3 regions of the Vreelandella arctica genome follow, and region 1 is predicted to be linked to each of the others. Evidence: predicted binding sites of a transcription regulator. Region 1 holds the regulator's gene; each other region holds the start of a gene.

Region 1 (7,703 bases):
CGCCGGTCGTGCATATCCGCGATAATTTAGAGCTGCCGCCCAACGCCTATGTGCTTTCGATGAAAGGCGCTGAAATCGGCCGCGCCGAAGCGCAGCCGGGTAAATGGCTGGCGATTAACCCAGGCCAGGTCTCAGGCGAATTGCAGGGCACTCATACCCAAGACCCAGCCTTTGGTTTGCCCGCTGTGTGGATTGAAAGCGGCCAGCGTGAGCACGCTCAGGTATATGGCTACACCGTGGTTGATGCCAGCACCGTGATTGCGACCCACTTGAACCACCTGCTGCACCGCCACTCACCTGAAATGTTAGGCCGCCAAGAAGTGCAGAAGCTGCTGGATAAAATGGGCGATGATCAAAAAGCCCTGGTCGAAGAAGTCATTCCAAAAGCGATTTCGTTGACGGTATTGCAGCGTATTTTACAAAACCTGCTCGATGAAGACGTGTCCATCCGTGATATGCGCACCATTTTGGATACCCTGGCGGAGTACGCCACCCAGCAAAAAGACCCCAACGAGCTGACCGCGCTAGTCCGTGTGTCCTTGGGGCGTGCCATTGTTCAGCAGTGGTTTGCCGGCCAAGAGACGCTCAATGTGATGGGGCTGGATGCTCAGTTGGAACAAGTGCTGGTACAGGCGATGAATGGCAACGGTGCCATGGAACCTGGCCTGGCCGAGACACTGATGACCCAGGCGCAGCAGGCGCTAGAGCGTCACGAAAGCTCAGGCGAGCCGCCGGTGCTGGTCGTGCAGCATTCGTTGCGGGCAGTGCTTTCGCGCTTTTTACGCCGTCGCCTACGGCATATGTCGGTGTTGTCGCAAGCCGAGATTCCCGATGACCGTACATTAAGGGTCACCACCCTAGTCGGCGGGCGTTCGTAGCCACCTGCCGTGATAGGCTAGCGTTGACCATTTTCAGCATAGGCAAAGGGTAAGTCATGAGCGTTAGACGTTTCGTGGGAGCCAACAGTCGTGATGTGATGCGCCAAGTGCGCGAAGCGCTCGGTGAAGATGCCCTGATTGTGGCTAATCGGCGCACCGAAGGGGGCGTTGAGATTCTGGCCATGGCGGATGAAGCTATTGACCATTTTGAGCCTTCGCCAGAGTCACTTCCTCCAGAGCCGTCGTCTTCAGGGGCATCGTCCCCAGGGCTATCGTCTCCAGAACCATCGCCAGCGCCGCCAATGCAAGACTCCATGCAGGCAATGAGCGAGCGGTTATTGCGTGAGATGCAGGATATGCGTGAGCTGCTGGCAAGCAGCGCACCCGCAAAAGCGGCTGCCTACCAGCCGCCGCTAGCAACGGGAACGGCCGCCCGCCTGCGCCAACTGCTATGGAACGTTGGTTTTAGCAGCGAGCTTGCCGATGAGCTACTGACAGGGCTTCCCGAACCGCTTGCCGCGTTAAATGCCGACAGCGAAGCGCCCCTGCAGTGGCTGCGACAGCAGCTGATCGAACGCCTTTGTGTGTTGAGCGATGAAGCCAGCTTTTTCGACCAAACCGGTATCGTTGCGTTGGTGGGCCCCACGGGGGTAGGCAAAACCACCACCACGGCTAAATTGGCCGCGCGTTTTGTGATGCGCCACGGTACCCGCCCCGTTGCCTTGGTGACTACCGATAGCTTTCGTATTGGTGCCCACGAGCAGCTACGCATCTATGCGCGTTTGCTGGACACGCCCATGTACGCGCTGGATGCCGAGCAACCCATCGACGATTTACTGGGCCGCTTGCAGGGCAAGCAGTGGGTGATTATCGACACCGTAGGCATGAGCCAGCGTGACCAGCGGGTGATTGAGCAGATTGCCCACCTGCAAGGGGGACGCTCGCGAGTGCGCCTGGTGCTACTGCTCAATGCCGCCAGCCAGCCGGAAACCCTCGAAGAGGTCGTGCTGCGTTATCGTCAGGCTGCCCGTGCGGCGGGGGCAGAGTTAGACGATTGTATTATTACTAAACAGGATGAAGCGGGGCGCCTCGCGCCGGTGCTCGACATTGTGATGCGCCACGGGATGCGTGTGCTGTTTGGTTCAAATGGTCAGCAGGTGCCTGAAGATATGGCCATTGCTTCCCCTGAAGCACTCGTGGATCAAGCGCTAAGTACGGCAACGCCGCAGCGCGAACAGGTACAAAGCGCTGACGCCCCCATGGGGATGCCGCGCTGGTCGCGGGATGTACTCGGGCAAGGGCGCCGCTTGTCGTCGCTACTGGCGCGGCTGCGCCAACGCGTGACGGGATTTACGGAATTAGAAGCGATCTGGGATTTAGCGTCACTCCCAAGCCGACTGCAGGAAGAGCGTTTGGACGCATTGCTCGCCCACTATCCCGCCGTGAATACGACGTTGGGTATGGCGTGGTCAGCTCGGCGGAATGAGCGCGGCTGCGACTGGGCAATGCCCGATATTGGCCTGGACACAGAGGGCGCTTGGCTGGCGCTACCCTGGTTACAGCATCGCCATGCTGCTGGGTGGCAGCCGCGCTTAGCCGCGCTGACGGAATCAAGCGGCGTCGCGGTGCATTTATTGCCGCGCTTACCCGAGCCTGATGCGTTGGCGTGGTTGGAAGCCGAGCATTTGACCTGGGTCAGCCAAGTATCCCCTAGTCATCGGGTACGCTTTCACCACGAGCGCCAGTCCATTCGTCAGCTGTTTAATGACAGCGTGCTGACGCACCAAGTGGGCGTTCGTTTTCGTGGTCAATCCGTGCAGCTGTGGACCGCCTACGCCGAAGTAGAGGATGCGACGGGTTATGCCCTGCTTGCTTGGTACGGTGAAGTGCGTGATCCGGAAAGCGCCAAAGTGGTAGCGCGCCGCTACTGGCTTACCCCTGCTCGGCTGGGAGCCGAGGTGCTCTCGCTACTGTTAACACAACTTCAAAGCGATGGCTTAGCGGCATTAACACGCCGCGCTTGGCAGCAGTTAAAAGAGGCCGACAGCGGCGATGTTAATGCCGAAGTGCGCCTACTCATGGCCAGCGGCTTGGCATCCGTTGCCGGGCATCTTGATGTTGCCGATGATGAAGAGGCGCAAACGCTGCGCGGCGACCTGCTCAATTTATTAGGCACGAGCCGTCGGCGTCGCGATACTGGCATGCTTGATGCGCTGGTTTACGCGTTTATGGCCCGCGATGCGATTCGCCAAATGGGCAGTGTCAGCCGAGAGGGTGTGACGTGAGCGATCAAGATCAAGCTTCAGGGCTGCGTAAGTGGGCGAATCTGCAGCGCCAGCAGCAGGCGGAAGGGGCGGTTGATGTCGCGGCGGCCGAGCATGTGCCAGAACCAGAACAGAGCCCATCGTTATTAACGCCTACGGCTGCAGCAGTAGAAGCAGAAGCGCCTGAGGCGATAGCGCCACCCAGACCCAAAATTCCGCTTATAGTGGTTGGGCTGCCCGGTAGCGGTGCCTCTCAGGTAAACAAAGTCAAAGCACGTCTGGGGCAGTGGTCCACGTTAGGTCGAAGCTGGGCCGGTGACCCTGAAGACTGGGATGTGCATATCGTGGCGGCAGATACTGCTGACCTTGCTCAGTTACGCGCTCAGTACAGCCGTTGGGCACTATGGATCAATAGCGATGCCGATGCCTTTGCTGCCATGTACAGCACCTTGCGCCAGCTACAGGAACACGGTGGGCCGCGTCGTTTGCTAGCGCTTCATGAACCGCATTTGCCGCGCCAGGGATTGCTCGACAACTTGCGTGGTGCCGCCGAATACTACTTAAATATGGAACTACTGGTACTTGCACGATGAGCATACTCCGCCAAGGTGACTAAGCATGCTAAGCTTGCAATTAAGAAGGGCGCTGCCGCTGGTGGCGCTACTGCTAACAGGGTGGTTACTGGCAGGATTAACGGCGAGTGCCCAGGCCGCTACCGGCAGTTGGAGCACCCAGGTTCCTGGGCTGATGGTGGCGATGAGTGATCGGGCAAGCGCTAGCCAAAACGTTTCTCCGCCCGCTGCGGCGAATCTTCGGACAAAGCAGCTTGAGCGTATTCAGTGGCAGTTCAGCCATCCTCCCGGTGCGCTGTTAAACGCTTGGTTGTGCCATCCTGAGCAGTGCGTTGCGTTAACCGGCATGCGCGGGTCCACTACCGCATTGGCAGGACGGACGGCAGGTGTGCCATTGCATTTTCGTTTCGCCTTACGCCCAGGCCAACGGCCGGTTCGAGTGCAGGGGCTGCAAATGATTGTGAACTATCAGTGAAGGCTGTATAGCCGCGAGGCGAAAGGATGTACACAGCACAAGGTAGGATCAAACAGAGTGAGCTGTTGACGCAATATATGCCACTGGTACGACGTCAGGCCTTGACGCTTCAGGTCCGCTTACCAGCCAGCATTGAGCTCGATGACCTTATTCAAGCAGGGATGGTAGGGCTGCTGGAAGCGCTCGGTCGCTTTGATGCTACCCAAGGTGCGACCTTTGCGACCTTTGCCAGCCAACGAATTCGCGGTGCGATGATGGATGAATTGCGCACCCGCGATTGGCTGCCCCGCAGTGTGCGTCGTTCAGCGCGCGCAGTAGACAATGCCGTTCGCCAGTTAGAACAACAGCTGGGGCGAGCACCGGAAGAGAACGAAATCGCCCACCATCTTGAAATGCCGTTGAGTGAATACCAGCAGCTCCTCAATGACACCAACAGTGGCCAATTGCTGCCGTTTGAAGAGCTGGTGGCCGATGGCGGCGAGCCGGTCAGTAATGAACTGAGCAACTCACCGTTCGAGCAGTTGCTTGATGGCCAGCAGCGGCAAACGCTGATTGATGCGATTGACGCACTGCCAGAGCGTGAAAAACTGCTCATGGCACTGTATTACCAGGAAGAACTCAACCTCAAGGAAGTAGGGGCTGTGTTGGGCGTAACGGAATCACGCGTTTCTCAACTACACAGTCAGGCCGTCAGCCGTTTACGTGCGCGTTTACACGACTCGGCATAACACCTCTTTTTTACTCACTTGTGACCGGCAAGGAGCCGTGGATGAATCCTTCGACGCTGATAGGTATATTTGCCAGCATATTGCTGCTGGTCAGTGTACTGTTTTTGACCGCAGAGTCCCCTTCAAGCTTTATCAATTTGCCGGGCCTGGCCATTGTGGTGACTGGTACGTTGGCGGCTACCTTTATCAGCTATCCGCTGAGAGAAGTGCTCCGTGTGGTGCGGTTGGTGGGCCTAGTATTCCGGCGCGAAAACACCTATATGCGTGACGATATCCGGGAACTGGTCGATATGTCACGACTGTGGTTTAAAGGCGATGTGCGGGCGGTTGAGCGCGAGCTAGAGCATACCCGCAATCCGTTTTTACGCACCGGCATTCAACTGGTGATCGCCAACACCAAAGAGGACGAAATTTTTGACATGCTGCGCTGGCGCATTGCCCGCCTGAAAGCGCGTGAACAGGCTGAAGCACAAATATTTCGCACCATGGCTACCTATGCGCCTGCATTTGGCATGATCGGCACCCTGGTGGGGCTGGTGAACATGCTGGAAGTCATGGATGCTGGCGACCTGCAGGTCATTGGCCCACGCATGGCGGTGGCACTGCTGACCACCTTCTACGGCATTTTACTCGCCAATTTGGTGTTTAAGCCGATTGCAGTGAAGCTAGAGCGCCGGACCGAAGAGCGCTTGATTACCATGAACATGGTTTTGGAAGGCATCTCACTGATCACTAAGCGCCGTCTGCCCTCGTTCATTGAAGAGACCCTTAACTCGTTTGTGGCCAATTACCACGATGAAATTCGTGATAACAGCGTCAAACCAAGACCAGACTCCTCGGTTAGTTCGGCGGCGAAGGGATAGTTATCATGTTAGACCGTGATACCCGTCACGCCCTGGAAATACCGGTCTCGCCTGGGGAGGGCGAAGAGGGATGGCTAACCAGCTATCTTGATGTGCTGACGCTGCTCATCACGCTATTTGTCCTCTTGCTTTCACTGACGCCACCGGGGGGTGGTGAAGCGGCGGATACGGCTTTTATGCGCTCGGCTAGCGCTGTATCATCGCTGCCGCTAGCGTCACTTGCCACAGGTATACAGCCCCGCCACCAAGGGCTGCAGCCGCAGTTTTCCGGGCTCAATATTCCTGGAGTGAGCGTGTCGCAAGGGCGTGAAGGGGTCACACTGCGTATTGATAACAGCCTATTATTTTCCAGTGGCCAAGCAGTGTTGACGCCTCAAGGGCGCGGCGTGGTTGAAAGCCTTATCGATGTATTAGCCAGTTTTGACGGGCAGATTTCGGTGGAAGGTCATACCGATAGCGTACCCATTTCGACAGCGCGCTTTCCCTCTAATTGGGAGCTTTCATCCGCGCGGGCTATTGCCGTCGTGCGTCATTTAGAGCGCCAAGGGTTCAATATTTCTCATATGCGGGCCGTCGGCTATGCTGACACCCAACCCATGGAAACGAACGCAACCGCGGATGGCCGAGCGGCCAACCGGCGCGTAGAGCTGTTGTTGAGGCAGCAGGTCGAAGGGTGAATAGATTCTTGAGGCCACGCCTGTGTCCATGTACCGCCCGCTATTACAGTCGTTTGGTGCCCTGCTGGTTTTAGATGCCGATTGTCGGCGTATCCAAGCTACCAGCACAAATTTAACCCGCTTAACCGGCATTGAGTGCCCTGAAAACGGGGAGTTAAGTCTTGCCTGCGTGTTGGGCAAACGCCTTAGCCAGCGGGTACGCCGTGAGCTTCAGGGGCAGCAACGCTTGCCTGGGCCATTGGCGTTTATTCGCCCTAAGCACAGTAGCGTACGTTTTCAACTGCATGCTTACCGAGAGGATGAGCAAGTTATTGTTGAAATTGAGCCTCTCAATCCCCTCGGCAAGCGGCGTCTACTGGGGACGGTGAACGAACGGTTGATGCACTTGGCTGAAGCGACTCATCAAGAGGAGCTACTCGACTCCTTGGTACATGCTATACAACAGCTCACCGGCTATGATCGTGTCAGCGTGTGCCATTTCGATAGTGATTGGCATGGCTTAATGGTTGCCGAAGCGCAGGGAGAGCATTTGCCTCCGCTACTGGGCCAGCGCTTTCCCGCTAGTGACTTTCCTAGCACGTTGCGACTGAGCTATGAAAATCACCCTGTGCGGTTGATTGAAGACGTTAATGCTCCGCCTGAAACGCTGATGCCCGCTTGTTCCGCCACACGCTTAAGCGGCAGTTTTTTACGTGCCCCGGCTCCAGAAAGGCAGCGCTACCTAAAGCGCATGGGGGTGCGTGGTTCGCTGAGTTTAGCCATGCAAGGAGATACTGGCCTGTGGGGCTTGGTGTTTTGCCACTCGGCAAGCCCGCATTCAGTTGAGCCATCGGTACGCGATGCCGTACGCACCTTAGTGCAAATGGCCACGCAGCGCATGCTGTTACTGCGGGCGCGTCAAGAAGCGCGCTACTTACAGCGCGTACAGGATAGCTTGATATTGAGTGCACGAGCGCCCAGTGAGCCGCAGAGCCCCCAGCAGCTACTCCATGAGCAGGCGGCTACCTGGATGAAGCTGTTTCGCGCCCATGGCATCGTGCTCTGGGTGAATGGGGGCGCTTATCAAGCGGGCGTGACGCCTGCCCCGGAAGCTATAAGTCAGTTTGTGTTACGCCTCGAAAGAGCCCACGTACATAGCGGACCTTGGTGCACACGTGAGCTGGCCAAAGAGCCGTTAACCTGCTCGTTAGCCATGCCCGACCAGTGCGGCGCCTTGGCCGTCCCGCTACCGATGAACTCTACCCAG
Region 2 (7,703 bases), on a different contig from region 1:
GGTGATCTGCCCTTCTTGCCACTTGTTGTAGATGCGAGAAAATGCATAGCATTGTGCCAATAGCGAAAAGCGAACATAGTTTTTGGTTTGAACTACCGTATCAAACGCTGGGTCTGGCACCTTCCAGTTCTCACCGTATAGCGCCACTAGCCAAGCCTCGGGGTCTGTTAGCGACCAGATAGGCTCACCCGCCGGTGTGGTATCTTTTTTAAGCGTAAGGGGTGGGTAATAGGTGTTCGCATTCCATTCGTGCGGCACAACTTCTTTTAACCATAATCCAGTGAATACTGTGTTACTTTCTTCATCAACCACAAAGCCGGAAAGGTCTACCGTAACTTTTTTTACAGAGTGCACCATTGACCGTGGATTGGTTAAAAACTGATTTGGAAGTTCTACCCAGCCGTTGTTTTCCAGGCAACGTACCGCCCGCTCCATTTCAGTATGGGGCAACCCAAGGTCGATATCTTTATCGAAGCTGATTAGCCCGCCTTCGCGCACCAGCCCCAATGAAGTTCCATAAATAGCAAACGCATGCACGTTAGCCATCGCCAGCTGATTCAGGGTATCCCACAGAAGTTCTTCGGTTTCAGGCTTGTTGAAATCTTCCCGCTTTTTTTTCGGCGGAGCTTTTTTGGCAACACTTTTAGCAGAGCCCTCTTGATCTGCATCATGCTGTTCAAGCTTGAGCGTTAATGCCTTGCGAAAGTGCTCTACCGATTCGGGCAGTTTGCCGCGCCGTTGCTGCATAACGCCATAGGCCATATACACGGAGGGGTTACTTGGCGCCGCGTTCAATGCTTTGATAATGAGCGGTTCAGCGTCATTAAAGCGGTTTTGTTGGCTATAAGCTTGGGCAAGTTTGGCTTGCACCATCAGCATGTCGGGGTCAAGTTCCAGCGCTTTCTCATAGTGCTTGATACTGGCCTCAGCTCGGCCATGTTTGCCTAACTGCTCGCCCAGCATGGCGTGTAGCACAGCATTTTCAGGCGCAACTTTAATGCCCTGCAGAAGCATATTAATGCCACGCTGTATTTCATTATCACGCAAAAAAACTTGCGCACGGTTGATATAGATGTTGGCCGCTGATGACTGCTTCGGCTTGGCGGCGCTATTGTTCTTGCGGCTGTTCTTTTTACTCACTTGACCCTCCTGCTTGCGGCTGGCTGCTTGGCTGCTGGCCCTGTTTATCCCAGGGTGCCGGGCTGTATTTAGCCGTTAGGATGAAGGTGTCCGGTTCGGTATTATACTGGCTGAGATAGCCACGCGTTGCTAAATAGTGGGTGGCCATCTCTGGGTCAATGCTATTCAACAGCCGGTGGGTAAAATCATGCACTCCATGGACAGCGTCCATCAAAAAAGCCAGCTTACGCAATCTGGCGGGTGCCATACACGCCAAACGCTGCTCATCGGGGATGAATACGGCTTCGATAGTATCCAGCTGAGTGGCTTGCTGGCGTTCCAGCTTTTGCTCACTAGGCAAGTGGCTATGGTGGACAGGCCGGCCAAAGCGGTAGCATTGAAATCCGTGCTGCGTCATCCACTGAAAAATAGTCGCCACATCGGGCTGACGTTGATAGGCGGGCATTAACGGTAGGCGGGCATGAATCAACAGCGTTTCTTTTAGGTATTGCGTACCATTTTCCAGCGCGGCCAGGCTGTCGTTGAGCTCATCCAGTAGCAGCCAATCGACCTGGTTTAGGCCCTCGATGGCGTCTAGCTGAAGGGTAGGCACTGGCACTTTGACCAGCACCTGCGCACCTCTACGCTTACATTCGGGTAGCTGCTCGGGTGCCAGCGGCTCCAGGGTACCGCTTTTCTCCGGGGCCATGCAGGTGTAAAGCGTGGCAGGTTTACCGTTGCCCAGCAGCGCATGAGGAAAAACCTGAAATTCATCTAGGCATTTTAGCTCTTCCTTATCCGTCAAGCGGCTGGCGGGGTCGAAAACGATAGCTGCAAGAGCATCTAGCTTCATCAGGTCATCAAAATTGTTCTGGAACGGCAGGCGAGCGCCGTTATCCATCACCATGATGCGGCCCTGAAACTGCCAGCTGAAATCGGCAGCGGTATTGGTGCGGTCTGTGTGCATTTTTAGCCTGTTATTCTCCAGACGGTAGCAAAAGCGGCGTTAGGCGTTGCGGCTGAGCCGGTAGTAGCCCGCAATGAAGCAGCAAATTATGGCCTTAGGATAACAAGAAAACGGCAATGTAAAGCGGTAAATACCAGTGATAAAACGAGGTTATCGGTCAAAGCAATTACGCCAATGAAGTGCCAGTCAGCTCCAGCAGCGTGCTGTAATCAACCGACATTTGCACGTCCATTCCGGTGGTTTCGAAGCGCTTGATGTTGTGCTGGATCTCGCCCATCAGCGATGACTGCTCATCGCGACCTCCTGATCGCTGTACTATAGCCTGTGCAGCTAAGGAGAGGGTCACTTCAGCTTTGGCTTATGATGAGACTGTAACAACACATACGATGATGCTTTTTCCTTCATCAGGTTCAAGGCTTTTTCTTCCAATTCATCAATATTTTTTGTGACAGCAACAAAAGTGTTGTCCGGCAAGTCTTTCCCTTCAAAAGTTGTTAAAAAACCCATTTCCTGCAGAATGACTGTTAATTCCTGATAATCCTTCGATTCGGCACTATTTAAATCAAAAGTTAAAAGAACATATTCATTCATGCCAATAACATCACTTATTTTCATTTAATTTCTTCCATTAAAAAACGGGGCCTTATGGCCCCGTTATGTATCGATAAGTCTGCTCAAAAGCTAAACAATTAACCCAGCAGAGAAAGAACGTTCTGCGGGATCTGGTTGGCCTGGGCCAGTACGGAAGTACCCGCCTGCTGCAGAATCTGTGCGCGGGTCATATCAGCCACTTCTGTAGCATAGTCAGCATCTTCGATGCGCGAACGAGCAGATGACAGGTTAGTGCTGTTGGTATCGAGGTTGGTAATCGCATCCTCAAAACGGTTTTGCACCGCACCCAGCTCAGAGCGTAGACTGTCGATAGTGCTTAGCGCATCATCCAGCGTAGCAAGGGGTGATGCTGTCGCTGCAACTCCTCCGGCAATATCGGTAATACCTGCTTTTTCAGCATCAACTGGCTCGGCATCAGCACCATCTTTGATAGAAAAGTTAACTGTAGCACCTGCAGAGCTAGTAGCTGCTACTGCAGTCGCTTCTACCGCATAGAACTCAGCCGTTTCTCCACTACCCACCTTAGCGTAAAAATCACCGGCTTCGGTTTGCACAAGATTTGAAGAGCCAAGCGTTACACTAGTAGGGGTAGCACCGCTAAAAGTAGCAGCCAGAGCTGCAGCACTGGATACCTGCATTGTGCCTGAAGTTACAGAACCATCTGCAACTACGTTAAACTCAAAGCCACCCAAAGTTACTGTGCTGCCTGAAGTAAGGCCGCTTGCTGCAATAGAGGTTGTAGCAGCACTCGGCTGCTCGAGTGCGCGAACGGAAAAATCGTCGATACCTAGGGTATTAGAATTGATAGTTTCCAGCGCGATAGTAATGGATTCACCATCGTTAGCGCCAACTTGAATATCCATCTCTGTAACACCAGTATCAAGTACTTTGGTGCCGTTGAAATCGGTCTGTTCAGAGACACGGTCGATCTCACTCAAACGCTGAGTGATTTCGTCTTGGATAGAACCCAGGTCAGCTTGGCTGTTGGTGCCATTTTCAGCTTGAACGGTCAGCTCACGAATACGCTGAACGTTGTCGTTAATCTGGTTCAGAGCGCCTTCAGCGGTCTGAGCGACCGAGATGCCGTCGTTGGCGTTACGGCTCGCCTGGTTGAGGCCGGTGATCTGGGCGCTCATTCGGTTGGCGATGGCCTGACCGGCGGCATCGTCCTTGGCACTGTTGATACGCAGGCCGGAAGACAGACGCTCCATGGAAGTGGTAAGCGCGTTTTGGGACTCGCGCAGGTTCTGCTGGCCGATCATCGATGTGATGTTGGTATTGATCACTGACATGGTGTGATTCTCCTTGCTTGGACACTGGCCGTAAGGCCCGGTATTCGGCCACTGTGTGTGCCGTTATATTGATTAACGGCACTGCGAGGAGAATCTTTAGGGTTATCATCAAAAATAATGAAAAAAATAGTAAAAATTGAGTGGGGCTGGTTATTTTGGGCTTTCCAAAATGTACTGCTCTCATTACACAATGGATCAAGCTCGTCTTTACCGGTCAACTACAGCGTGCCTGATAGGCCGTATTTAAAAGCTTATAAAAGCGCGGCAAGAGATTGAACGGCAGATGGAGCAGCATCTTTCTGCCCGCCGGGTTCCTCCGCTTGTTGGTATGCCGAGTAAAAACGCGCGGGAATGGCCCCTAGAAGTACCTTTTGTGTGTATACCCCCTGGCAGGCGGCCACACCCGAAGGCCGGGGCATGCGGGGCTCCAATAGGGTTATTAATACATCGTCATCAGGATGACGAATCGCACGCCCCAGCCCTTGGCGCAGTTTATGTAGTGTACGCACGGTGCTTTTACGCATTAGCGTTCCCTTGGCAATATGTGCGGCTTCTGAAGGGCTGACCTTGCGATGAATCAGCATCTGTTCAACAAGGTGCTGTTCCACTTGGCTGACCATGGGACGGGGGTTACGCAATACCACTACATGCTGCCAGTACGCTTGGTTCCCTTCACGGTTTGGCGATAACCCCTCCCACCCGGCGGGGGTGAGTAAAATCGAATCGTCTTCTAGGCGGGCAACTAGCTCGTTTAACCCTGTACCTGCATAGTGGGCAACCAGCCTGTGTGAATGAGCAGCCGGCCATGCGGCCTCTAGCTCGGCGACATCTGCATAACTAGCACATAGCACCAAGGCGCGCCCTGGCTGGTCTGTTAGATAAGGAAGCACCTGCTGGCAATACTGTGGGGAAAGCTGGTAACGGTCATCCGCTTGTTGCAATAGCGGATGTGGCAACCCACGCGGTAGGCGAAAACGTAAGGTGCCAAACTGCTGGGCCTGAAAGCTACGCTGTAGCCCGCTGCGAGGATGAGTGACCGGCAGCTGTAAGCGGCTACGCATATAGCGAAAATGCGGCGTTTCACCTGGCGCATGGTCCAAGTCTGACAGTGTCGCGGAGGTCATCAACGTGACCCGCTTTTTAGCACCGGCTTTTAAACTAGAGGCGGCGCTAGGGGCGTGGGCAACCACCCCTGGCAACCCACGCACCGGGGAATAATCCAACACTAAGTAGCGGCTAGCTTCGCGTAAGCGAAGGGCAATACTCTCCACGCTCTGGCGTAAATGCTGCCACTCCTGCCATAGCGCTGGCGTATGGCTTGGCTCTCGCAAGCGCAGTTTTAATAACGCTTTCACAGCGCTTTGCAGGGCCTCGCCTTGGTAAGGCGTTAAACTGTGGGCGCGGCCCGCCCGCTCACGGTCGGTCATGTTATCCAGCAAGGTTTGCCACTGCTTAGCCACGCGATGCTGCTTTAGCTGATTAAGTAAAAAAGTGGTGGATTGCAGCGATACGCGGTCACTCAGTAGTTCTTCAGCGATTTCCGGGTAGTGCTCCGCTTCATCCAGTAATAAGACATAGGGCGCTTCTGCATGAGTGATTTTCCCTTGGGTAACCAGGTCTACCGCTAACAGTGCGTGGTTAATAATGAGCACATCGCTTTGTTGGGCGACCTGCTGCTGTGCCTCTAGGTTTTCCGGTAAGGGGTCGTTGGGCCGCAGGGCAATATCGGCTAACTGCCAGCCATCAGGTAACAGCGCAGCATCCAGATCAAGCAAGCAGCCATCGCTTTTCAGCCCCCAACGCGCTAAACGGCGGTGCGTGTCGGGTAATCGAGTGCTTTCCGCTGCGGCATCTAAACTCGGCACACCCAAAAGTAGCGCTAACCGTTCGGGATTCAGGTAATTATCCCGGCCCATGCGCAGCGCGAAACTAAGTTGCGGCAACTGGGCATAAGTTAAGTAGTCACGCACGATCGCGAGGTTATCTGGCTGGAGCAGCTGCCGCTGCAATGCCCTGGAATGGGTAGAGATCAATGCTCGGCGCGCTGCCTGCTTACCGCCCATTAGCTTGCCTTTGGCAACCCAATCGGCTAGGGCTAACTGGTAAGCGAGTGACTTCCCGATCCCGGTATCACCCTCTACAAAGTGCAGCTTTCCTTTCTGAGCTAGGCCATCCAAAAGTGCTTCGGCATACGCTATTTGCACCGGGTTACGCTGAAAGCCTGGGCGTTTAGGCAGTATGTCGCTGAGGTAGTGGAGTACCGGATGCATAGAGGCGTTATCTGAGTAGGAGAGCGAATGCCCCAGCAAAACTGGGGCACTGTTTCCGCAAAGGGAATTCCCGCAAAGGCGAGAGGTTCAAACGTTCCATCGAAGTCTGCAATTCATTGCAAACACTTCCGCTGAAGCGGAACGGCGTAATGATAACAATAATTGTGAGCTACACCCTAACAGGGGCAAAGCATGCCCATGCCGTAAGTACGTAGGCGAGACACCCCTTGAAACCATGCAGTGGCCGCCAGTGGCGTGTCAATGACGGTTGCTTCAGCGCAAACCCTTACCACCGGGTGTTGCACCGATAATTTATGCTGCTGAGGCCAACGCCCCAGTGGATAAAAGCTAACGCTACCAACATTTATTGCCCACCCTTGGCGCTGCATACGCTCAATAATAAGACTAGCCCACCGTTCACGCGGTGCCGGTATATGCTGGCTACGGGGCAGCCTTTCGCCGCTGGACGATAACCGCGTGGCGACGGTAGGCACCCAGTGCCACTCCAGTTGCAGCGTGGTTCCTTCGTTAAGCGTCAGTACACGCTTTTCTGCATGGGGGAAATCACGCGCTGAGCGCACGCTAAACAAGTGTTGCTCTTGGGTTAACCCCTGGGCACGAAAAATAAAAGGTCGCTCGCGCTGGGGGTAGTGGGTATCACCTGAAAAGAGGTGCCACGCAGTGCGGTGGTAATCATCGAGTGTGACTGGGCGCCCTGACGTGTTTCCAGGGTGGCATAGCGCGCTGGCTTCGTAGAAATGCACCTGCATAGCGTGGGATTTATCCCCTCTCGTCTTTCGGGTTAAAACAGCTTGCCCTGTTCAGGCTCAGCGTGTGCGCCTTCAGTCGATGGCTTGGATGCCACCGGCGGTTGTGTTGATGACTGAGCTGATAAAAACGTAGCTGATGAATATTGGATCTTTGTTTGGCAGTAAGGCAACAGCTTGTCCAAGTGTGGCATTACCCATCCCAATACGGCAGGTAGTTTCAAGCGGTCGTAGGGATCTGTTGGAATCGCCTGCAAAAGCGCGGCGGGGTCTGGCACGTTAACCAACCACTGGGCAAACGCTTTGTCATCACGCTGACCTTTGGCTGCATCAAGAATCGGTTTCCAGAAGGCAAAGCGGCCTGCTTGGCTGGCCAACCCCTGATCACTCATCACTTGGGCTGTGGTGATTATCGCGTGTAAGTCCAATACGCTGGCACCGTTCTCACTATTACACCAGAGTTCATGCAGCGATGTGGTGGGCATTAGTTGGCGCATTAGGCCATCCACTTTACGCCCCCAGTTTTCGATGTAAACAAAGCCATCTTCAATCGGATCAAGCGCCCCCTGTATGAATAGGCTGATCAAACGCTCAAATGGCTTTTCAATACTTAAGCGTCCTTGCTGGCCCCACTCGCCGTCTCGGTATTTTTCAAACAATTTGGGTGGCAGGGTCA
Region 3 (7,703 bases), on a different contig from region 1:
CTAAAATTGTAGTGGCATCACTCAGCCCGTCTAGTACTAGCCAATCCAAATTGGCTAGACCCTCAATGCTGTCTAAAGCAATAGTATTAATAGGAAGTGTCGTTAATACTTTTGCCCCCATGCGTTTATGAGGGGGTAATTGTTCATCTGGCAGCGGTAGTAAGGTGCTACTTAGGTCTGACTCAAGACACGCATGCAGCGTCAGCGGCTGTCCATCACCCAACAAAGCATGCTGAAATAACTGGATATTTTCATTAGCGGCAAAAATTTCAGGCTTTTTAATTAGACTTTGCGGATCAAATGCCACAATAGCGAAAGCGTTTGTCTTAACCATCAGTGATAGGGCACGATTCCTCAGCGTCTTACTGGCATTATCCAGCACCACGATTTGGCCATTGAATGTCCAATTGAAACCCTTCTCAGGCTCAGGTGGTTTCTCTTCCACCTGTATGTCCAGCAGCTTTTGATCGTCTTCAAACCAAAGCTCGCTATTTTTATTGAAAGTAAGCGCCGCTGGCGCTTTATCTTCGCAGTAACGCTGCCAAATAGCGCGCATAGCCAACATAAAGTGTTTGGCAAAAAGGCGACCATCGCACATTGGAGACTGTAATAACACCTGCCGCAAGCTGTTACGAATAGTGCTTAAACTATCAGTATCACTAGCTAGCTCAATCACTCTTTCGCGGTACTCGTCCCAGCTACTTACCACCAATTCAGCCATATCAGCATTAATCAAGTGTGAAGCGCTATGCCGACCAGCAAACGTAGGGCCAGGCAAAGTCACTGCTGGCACGCCCATCAGCAACGCCTCACAGGTACTTAACCCACCGGAGTAAGGCCATGGGTCGAGCGCGATATCAACACGATTATAACTGTTGAGAAGCTCACAATGATTTGCTGGCCCTTCTAGCAACACTCGTTCCCGCTCAATCTCTAAGCTTTCCATTAACGTATAAATACGCTCACAGAAGCTTTCGCTGGTATAGGGCTTTCCCTTCAGAAATAAACGTGAATTCGGTAACTGATGCATCAATGTTGCCCACTCGCTCAATAATTGAGCGTTAAGCTTTGTGGGGTTATTGAAGCAACCTAAGGTGATGAACTCATTAGATATTGCTGGGAGGGGCCCAATGTTAGGCATATAAACTGGTTGAGAATAAACGATATAGTCGTCTGGTAACCGAATTAGTTTTTCAGTGTAGTGCTTGTCTTCACCTTCAGGTGTTTCGATATGGTCACTTATTAAGTAATCAATCGCTTCAACACCGGTAGTGTTGATCAGCCCGCCGACCCATTTAACAATCAACGGTGCAGGCTGCATAGAAATAGCTTTTGAGCGCGTTCCCGCATTGTGGCCCGCTAAGTCGAATAGGATATCAATTTTATCATCGCGCACCTGCTGATTGAACGCTGCATCATCTAGATACTTAATTACCTGCCAATGACTTGCCAGTTTGCGAAAGCGCTTAGTGATAGCGTCACTGCTCACATTTGTGGAGTAAAAGTAAAACTCCATTTCTTCTGGATGAGTACTTTCCAGAGCAGCAATAATCATGTTGCCCACAGGGTGCTGACGAAACCCATCCGAAAACAACCCAATACGTAATTTTCGGGTAGGCGACAAGTCATCGGGAACAGGGCGTGGGAGGGGGTTCTGGACGCCATAACGCTGTTGCCACTCTCGACAAACGGCTGCTATATCGCTTTGCTTTTTGGCTGGGTCGTAATGAAACCCAGTAATCAAATTAGAAAACGGTGTTGGACTATCTCCATACTTAATGGATTGATAGAAGCTATTCGCTGATGCTTCTAACTCACCCAGCTCGCGTTGAACAACACCCAGTTCATTCCAGTACCCCAGGTTTTTCGGGTAACGGCATGTCAAATCTTCAAGTATTATTTCCGCTTCTTCATAACGATTCAGGCCAAAAAGCGCACGTGCCTTAGCATGTAATACATCCGCATTTTCAGGCTCGTAATTTTCGGCTTTTTCTAACCATTTCAAAGCACTGGCAGACAAATGATTATCCTGATCAATCATCGCAAGAATCATCAATGCCCGAACATTACACTCATCTAACGTGAGCGTGTGCTGAGCGCTTTCCTTGGCCAATAAGAACTCACCTGATCCTTGGTAGGCGGCTGCTAGCCAAGCGTGAATATCCGCGGCTCCCTCTTTTAAGTTTACCGCTCGCTGGAACGGCTCAATGGCTTCTGCGTGTTGATTTACGCGAATATAGGCTACTCCTAGCTGCACCCAGGCATTTGCATCGCTGGGTGTTTTATTCGTTAACCGCTTTGCCTGCGCAACTGTGAGCTCCCGCACAGCATTATTAGCAAGTTTAATGCCCGGTTGAGGATAGCGCGCTTTGGATCGAGAAGGTTTAGCCATTGTTAACTCTACGGATAATTATCGTTTAGGTTGTCTTCATTTATAGACTACCTGAGTAGCAGGCAGTTTTGATACGTCCTAAATTCTAACGGCTTAAATAAAAAACCGACCCCACAACAGGGCCGGTTCGTTAAGCGGTGATAGGAGATACCGCCTTAGATTAACCCAACAAAGACAGGACGTTCTGCGGCAGCTGGTTAGCCTGCTGCAGGATCTGAGCACGCGTCATATCGGCTACTTCCATTGCATAGTCAGCATCTTCGATGCGTGAGCGCGCAGCGGAAAGGTTAGTCTCGTTAGTACTTAGGTTGGTGATAGCATCCTCAAAGCGATTCTGTACGGCACCCAGGTCTGAACGGAAAGAGTCGATCTGGCTAAGTGCGTTGTCCAGGGTGCTCAGGGCATCAACGGTAAGCTGAACATCTTTACCATCGGCGTCTTGGGCAATAGAAATGCTAGTAATAGTGCCTGACGTCTGATTGACTTGGACATAGCTACCTTCTGGCACATCTGCAGCTGTTACTGCTACGGTTTCAACTGAAGAAATTACTGCTTGCGTTTGCGCGCCACCCGCTACATTCACATCAGTAGATGCCAGCGCTGTAGAACTAGAATCCCAAGATACTTCACCGGTTTCTTCATCTGCCTTTACAGCAAAATCGGCAGCTCCTGTATATTCCTTCGGCGTTGGCGCCATTTCCACCATCAGCTTCGATGTTGTAGAGATTATCGCCGGCTGCTGGTGCTGCAACAGAATAATTTATATCCGTAACACCGTTGCCAGCACCCGGATTTTCAATGTTGGATAAAGCAACCTGGGTAGCTTGCAGGTCAGCCGCGGAGCTACAGTTACATCAACAGCATATCCATTCGCCACATCTTCACGAGCAAATAGTTCAACGTCGCCTGCAGTTGCTCCGAAAAAGCCAGTAGTAGCTACGCTAGTCCCTGCAGGAGTAACATCAACACCCGTTAATCCAGTAATATCTGTGCTTGCATTCGTTACACCAATTGACTCAGTAATGGATGTTACAGGTGCACCATCAGCGTTAACAATAGAAGTGGCTGGGTTAGTAATAGCGCCTTCACCAGAGGTGTCATTTTGCTGCAACGCACAGCGAAATCTGAGCCCACTGCAGTGGTTGCACTTGCATCGACCTGGAAGACACCATCAGCCGTAATGTTAGATCCAACCGCACCTGTACCTGGAGTAAACGTATTAACAGCGGATAAAGTACGATTATCGACAACAGCCCCGTCTAGCTCAATTTCGCTAACCGCAGAGAAACTAGTGCTTGACAGCATATTGCGGACATCAAAGGAAGCTACACCTAGCGTACTGCTGTTAGTGGTCTCTAGGTTCACTGAGATGGTTTGGCCATCTTCCGCACCCACTTGGATTTGAAGCGGTTCTGAACTTTCAGATAATACGCGCGTACCGTTAAAGTCAGTTTCTTCTGAAATACGGTTAACTTCATCTTGGATAGACTGTAAATCGTCTTCGCTATTTGTGCCGTTGGAAGCCTGCACAGTCAGTTCACGAATACGTTGTAAGTTTTCGTTAACCTGGTTTAAGCCACCTTCCGTTGTCTGGGCAGTAGCTAGACCGGTGATCTGGCTGCTCATGCGGTTGGCGATAGCCTGACCGGCGGCATCATCCTTGGCGCTGTTAATGCGCAGGCCAGAGCTCAAGCGTTCCATAGAAGTCTGCAGATCATTCTGAGACTTGCTCAGGTTTTGCTGGCCGATCATCGATGTGATGTTGGTATTGATCACTGACATGGTGTGATACTCCTTGCTTTGGACACTGGCCCTGAGGCCTGCTTTCGGCCACTGTGTGTGCCGTTATATTAATTAACGGCACCGCGAGGAGAATCTTTAGGGAAAGTAGTAAAAATTTATGTAATTTTTGGTGATCGTACGAAAGGCTGGGCTGAGTAATTTAGTCAAGCCACTGCTTTCTTATGCGTAGGAGCGTATCGTAATATCATCCAAAAGCACGAAAGGACAACCCATGACTTCTTTACTCCTCCCGCTACTACTGGCTGGCGTCGCTATTGTGTTAGGGCTAGTGAGCGTTGTGCTGTTTTATAAGGTAGTGATCGCCCCACGTAACGGCTCGACTTCGCCTTCCAAGGCGACAGCCTCGCCGGTGGTACAAGCAGACGCTCCCTCGCATCAAAGCCTGCGCAAAAAATCCCATCAACAGAACAAAAAACCTACTCAGCAGTGCTTGTTCGTGGTGTTTGATGCCCCTAGCCAAGCGATTAATCAAGCGTTGGGAGAGATGTTAAACGCGAAAAACGCATTTTACGAGATAGAGCTGGGTGCCTTCCACCTTCCGCCAGGGCCTCAGGGTTACCCATTGATGGTGGCCAGCGCCACCTCGCCGGGTAAACTACCGCCGCTGCATCAAGAAGGCGAACACACGCCGGTGCAGGGAGTTTCGATCTTGATCCGCTTTTTGAATGCACGCAAAGTTTCACGTAACCCAGATGACTTAATCACCTTTACTCGTGAAGTTGCGGCGTTGGGTGGCCAAATCCTTGATGCTAAACGCAACCCCATTACGGAAGATGCGCTGGCAGCCATGTAACAAGAGGGTAAGTAAACTATAGTCGGGCGAACTACCTTACCGGCAGTATTAACGCAGCTTGCTTTGCTACTGCCTTTCTGACCATGACACAAGAAGTACTAAACTCCCCCGAATCCCTACTGCGCTGAATGCCTGTGCAAAAAACGCAGCGACACGGCAATCTCAAGCGGCGGCTGGGTAAGGCTGAGATCGCTGCGTTCGCGATAACATAGACAGCGCTGTTCCCACTCAGTGTTGGGTTTCAGCACGTAGCTTTTCTACTTCCTCAACGGGTAGTTCTTCAATTTCTGCGATCAGCTGGTCATTCATTTCGGTCAAGGCGATAAGTTTACGCACCGCATGACGTTTGCTTTCTAGCGCACGCAGTTCAGCTTCTTGGCGACCCTCTTGACGGCCTTCATTGCGGCCTTCCTGCCGACCTTCCTGCCGCTCTTTTTGACGCCAGTTTTCTAAATTTTCTGCCAGCATGTCTTTGTCCTCCACTAAGCTATGTAACTGATCCAGGTTGATACCGGCATTCAGCTGTTGCAGGTGGCGCTTTAGCCAGCGGGTTAGAATCTTATCGATCCGCTCTTTATTAGCATCATTTTGGATGATGCCGACGATCCTATCCACGGCTTGCTGTAGCGAAGTGTGGTCTACCGAGGCCTTTTCTATTTCAAACACACCACTTAGAGCACTATGACGCTGCGCCAGTTCCTCACCACTATAAGCGCCTTCATCAATTAAATAATAGCGTAGATGCGGTTGGTAGGGTTGCAAGAAAGCGGGCGGTTCCGGCTGCACCATCTCATATACATCGTGCTTAGCCGTCCAGCGCTCAGTACCGTTATACAACACAATAGGAAAAATAGGCGGCAAGCCTTTACTTGGTGTGGTGGCTTTCGTTTTTAACAGATGATCATAAAAGCAGGCCACATAGTGCATAAGCCGAATGGGCATAGTGCGGTCTACGGTGGATTGAAACTCTAGCAGTAGGTAAAGGTAGACTTCTTGGGTAACCCCTTGCCAATTTACCTGCACGGACCATACCAGGTCTTCAAATTTTTCTTCAAACAGCGGGGTAATGTAATTCCCGCTGTGTAGCTGCAATGTACTGAAATCCATTAATTCGGCGATTTCTAGCGGTGCAAAACCTTCTATCAGTTGCTGGACAAACTCGGGGTAGCTGAAGAGCTCTTTATAGCCAGTATCGTAGTGATTCGCCATGCGCCCTCCTTTCGGGTCTCACTTATCTTAGCATGACAGTATTTTACTGGGCATCTTTGCAAGGTGTGTAGCAAGGCGCACGCAATGATAAAACTACTTTGCTGTGTTAGAAACGGCCGTTAGGCCGCTCTAATGACTGCTATTAATCGCGCCCCAGCTGTGCATCCAGCGCATCGAACTGCTGTGTGAGGTACGAGCTTGTACTGTTCATTTGCGCGATCATTACATCGAGCTGGCTGAACTGGCTACGGTAACGAGAGATCGTACTTTCGATACTTTTTTCCATGCGCTCATAGCGAGTATCCAGGCTTTTTACTTGATTTTCCGCACCTGTGATCGCGCCCTTCAGCACACCGCTATCACCCAGCATTTGCCCAATGGATGCTTCGAGCTTGCCCGCTAGGCCGCCCGCATCTTCGTCACCGGCAAAAAAGTCACTGAGCGCCTGTGGATTATTGGCTACCAAATCGCTTAGCTTGTCGTCATCTGCTTCTAACGTGCCGTCGCGCTGCAGCGTAATCCCTAATTGGCTCAAAGTGGATAACTCGCCTCCTTCCACACCCCCTGTTAATACGCTACGTAGGCGGGACTCAATGGTACGCACTGTGCTGTCGCCTAATAGCTCCGCTGCACTGCCACTCTCGCTGTCAAACGCTGTCAGCGTGCCAATGGTGCCTTTTAACTCGTTAAACGCTTTTACAAAACCGTTAATCGCTTCGCGTTGTTTTAGCGTGTCACGCTCAATATTAACCGTGCTAGAAGCAGTTTCGCCTTCTGCAATACTGAGTTCAGCAAGGTTGAGCGTCACGCCTTGAATAGCGCCTTCAATCTGGTTCTTGGCGCTGCTAATCGTAATGCCATTAACGGTTAACGCCGCATCCTGCCCTTGTTGCTTGGCCCCAGCTTCTGTCGCTTCACCGAATGGGCCGGTTACTGCAGCATCTACAAAGCTAAAACTGTCAATAGAGGCGTCGACACCGGTAGCTTTGGAACTTAGCGCCAGCCGGTAGCCTTCGCCATCGTTGATAATAGTCGCGTTAACGCCTGATTCTTTGTTGGCGTTAATCGAATCACGAATCTCACTTAGCGTACTGTCTGCTGCGACAGCAATATCTACCGAATCGCCATTGCCAAACGTGAGTTTGAGCGCGGTGGCACCTTGCAGGTCGAGCGGTTGATCCTTTGTATCGACACGCGCGGAGGCGAGCGTGCCCGAGGTCGCTAACTGACTAACCTCTACCCGGTAACTACCCGGTAGCGCACTCGCTGTGGTCGTGGCGGTAATACTATCACCACGAACATTAGCGGAAAGGCTTTGATAGAGCTTTGGGTCATTGATTTTGGCTACTGCATCTTGAAACGCATCGAGCGAAGTTTGCAGTTGGCCGTAGGCTGAAATTTTGGCTTGCTGTTGCTCTTTTTGCAGCGTGATGGGGGCGAGCTTGCCACGCTCCGCATCCTGTAGTTGATCCAACAGGCCGGTCAGGTCAAGACCCGAACCAACGC

Evidence for each region. The regulator FliA, encoded in region 1, starts transcription of late flagellar genes. The targets are predictions, from matches to a motif close to CTAAAGTTNNNNNNNNNNCNGCCGATA.
Region 2: the regulator FliA is predicted to act here: its motif matches at 4,064-4,090, upstream of V8L70_RS21335 (FliC/FljB family flagellin).
Region 3: the regulator FliA is predicted to act here: its motif matches at 4,248-4,274, upstream of V8L70_RS06630 (flagellin N-terminal helical domain-containing protein).

Annotation. Positions count from the first base shown of each region.
Region 1 covers NZ_JBANSN010000020.1:47,996-55,698, forward strand. The annotation lists gene flhA (flagellar biosynthesis protein FlhA) at 1-878, shown strand, start outside; gene flhF (flagellar biosynthesis GTPase FlhF) at 935-3,163, shown strand; gene V8L70_RS16180 (hypothetical protein) at 3,160-3,735, shown strand; gene V8L70_RS16185 (flagellar protein FlhE) at 3,761-4,189, shown strand; gene V8L70_RS16190 (RNA polymerase sigma factor FliA) at 4,216-4,917, shown strand; gene V8L70_RS16195 (motility protein A) at 4,959-5,780, shown strand; gene V8L70_RS16200 (OmpA/MotB family protein) at 5,786-6,457, shown strand; gene V8L70_RS16205 (sensor domain-containing diguanylate cyclase) at 6,486-7,703, shown strand, end outside.
Region 2 covers NZ_JBANSN010000046.1:7,857-15,559, forward strand. The annotation lists gene V8L70_RS21315 (tetratricopeptide repeat protein) at 1-1,140, opposite strand, end outside; gene V8L70_RS21320 (hypothetical protein) at 1,133-2,086, opposite strand; gene V8L70_RS21325 (hypothetical protein) at 2,253-2,432, opposite strand; gene V8L70_RS21330 (hypothetical protein) at 2,429-2,701, opposite strand; gene V8L70_RS21335 (FliC/FljB family flagellin) at 2,776-3,990, opposite strand; gene V8L70_RS21340 (helicase C-terminal domain-containing protein) at 4,242-6,299, opposite strand; gene V8L70_RS21345 (hypothetical protein) at 6,437-7,030, opposite strand; gene V8L70_RS21350 (hypothetical protein) at 7,063-7,703, opposite strand, start outside.
Region 3 covers NZ_JBANSN010000005.1:198,729-206,431, reverse strand. The annotation lists gene V8L70_RS06640 (O-linked N-acetylglucosamine transferase, SPINDLY family protein) at 1-2,392, opposite strand, end outside; gene V8L70_RS22890 (flagellin) at 2,553-3,143, opposite strand; gene V8L70_RS06630 (flagellin N-terminal helical domain-containing protein) at 3,422-4,174, opposite strand; gene V8L70_RS06625 (cell division protein ZipA C-terminal FtsZ-binding domain-containing protein) at 4,407-4,988, shown strand; gene V8L70_RS06620 (Rpn family recombination-promoting nuclease/putative transposase) at 5,217-6,197, opposite strand; gene fliD (flagellar filament capping protein FliD) at 6,340-7,703, opposite strand, start outside.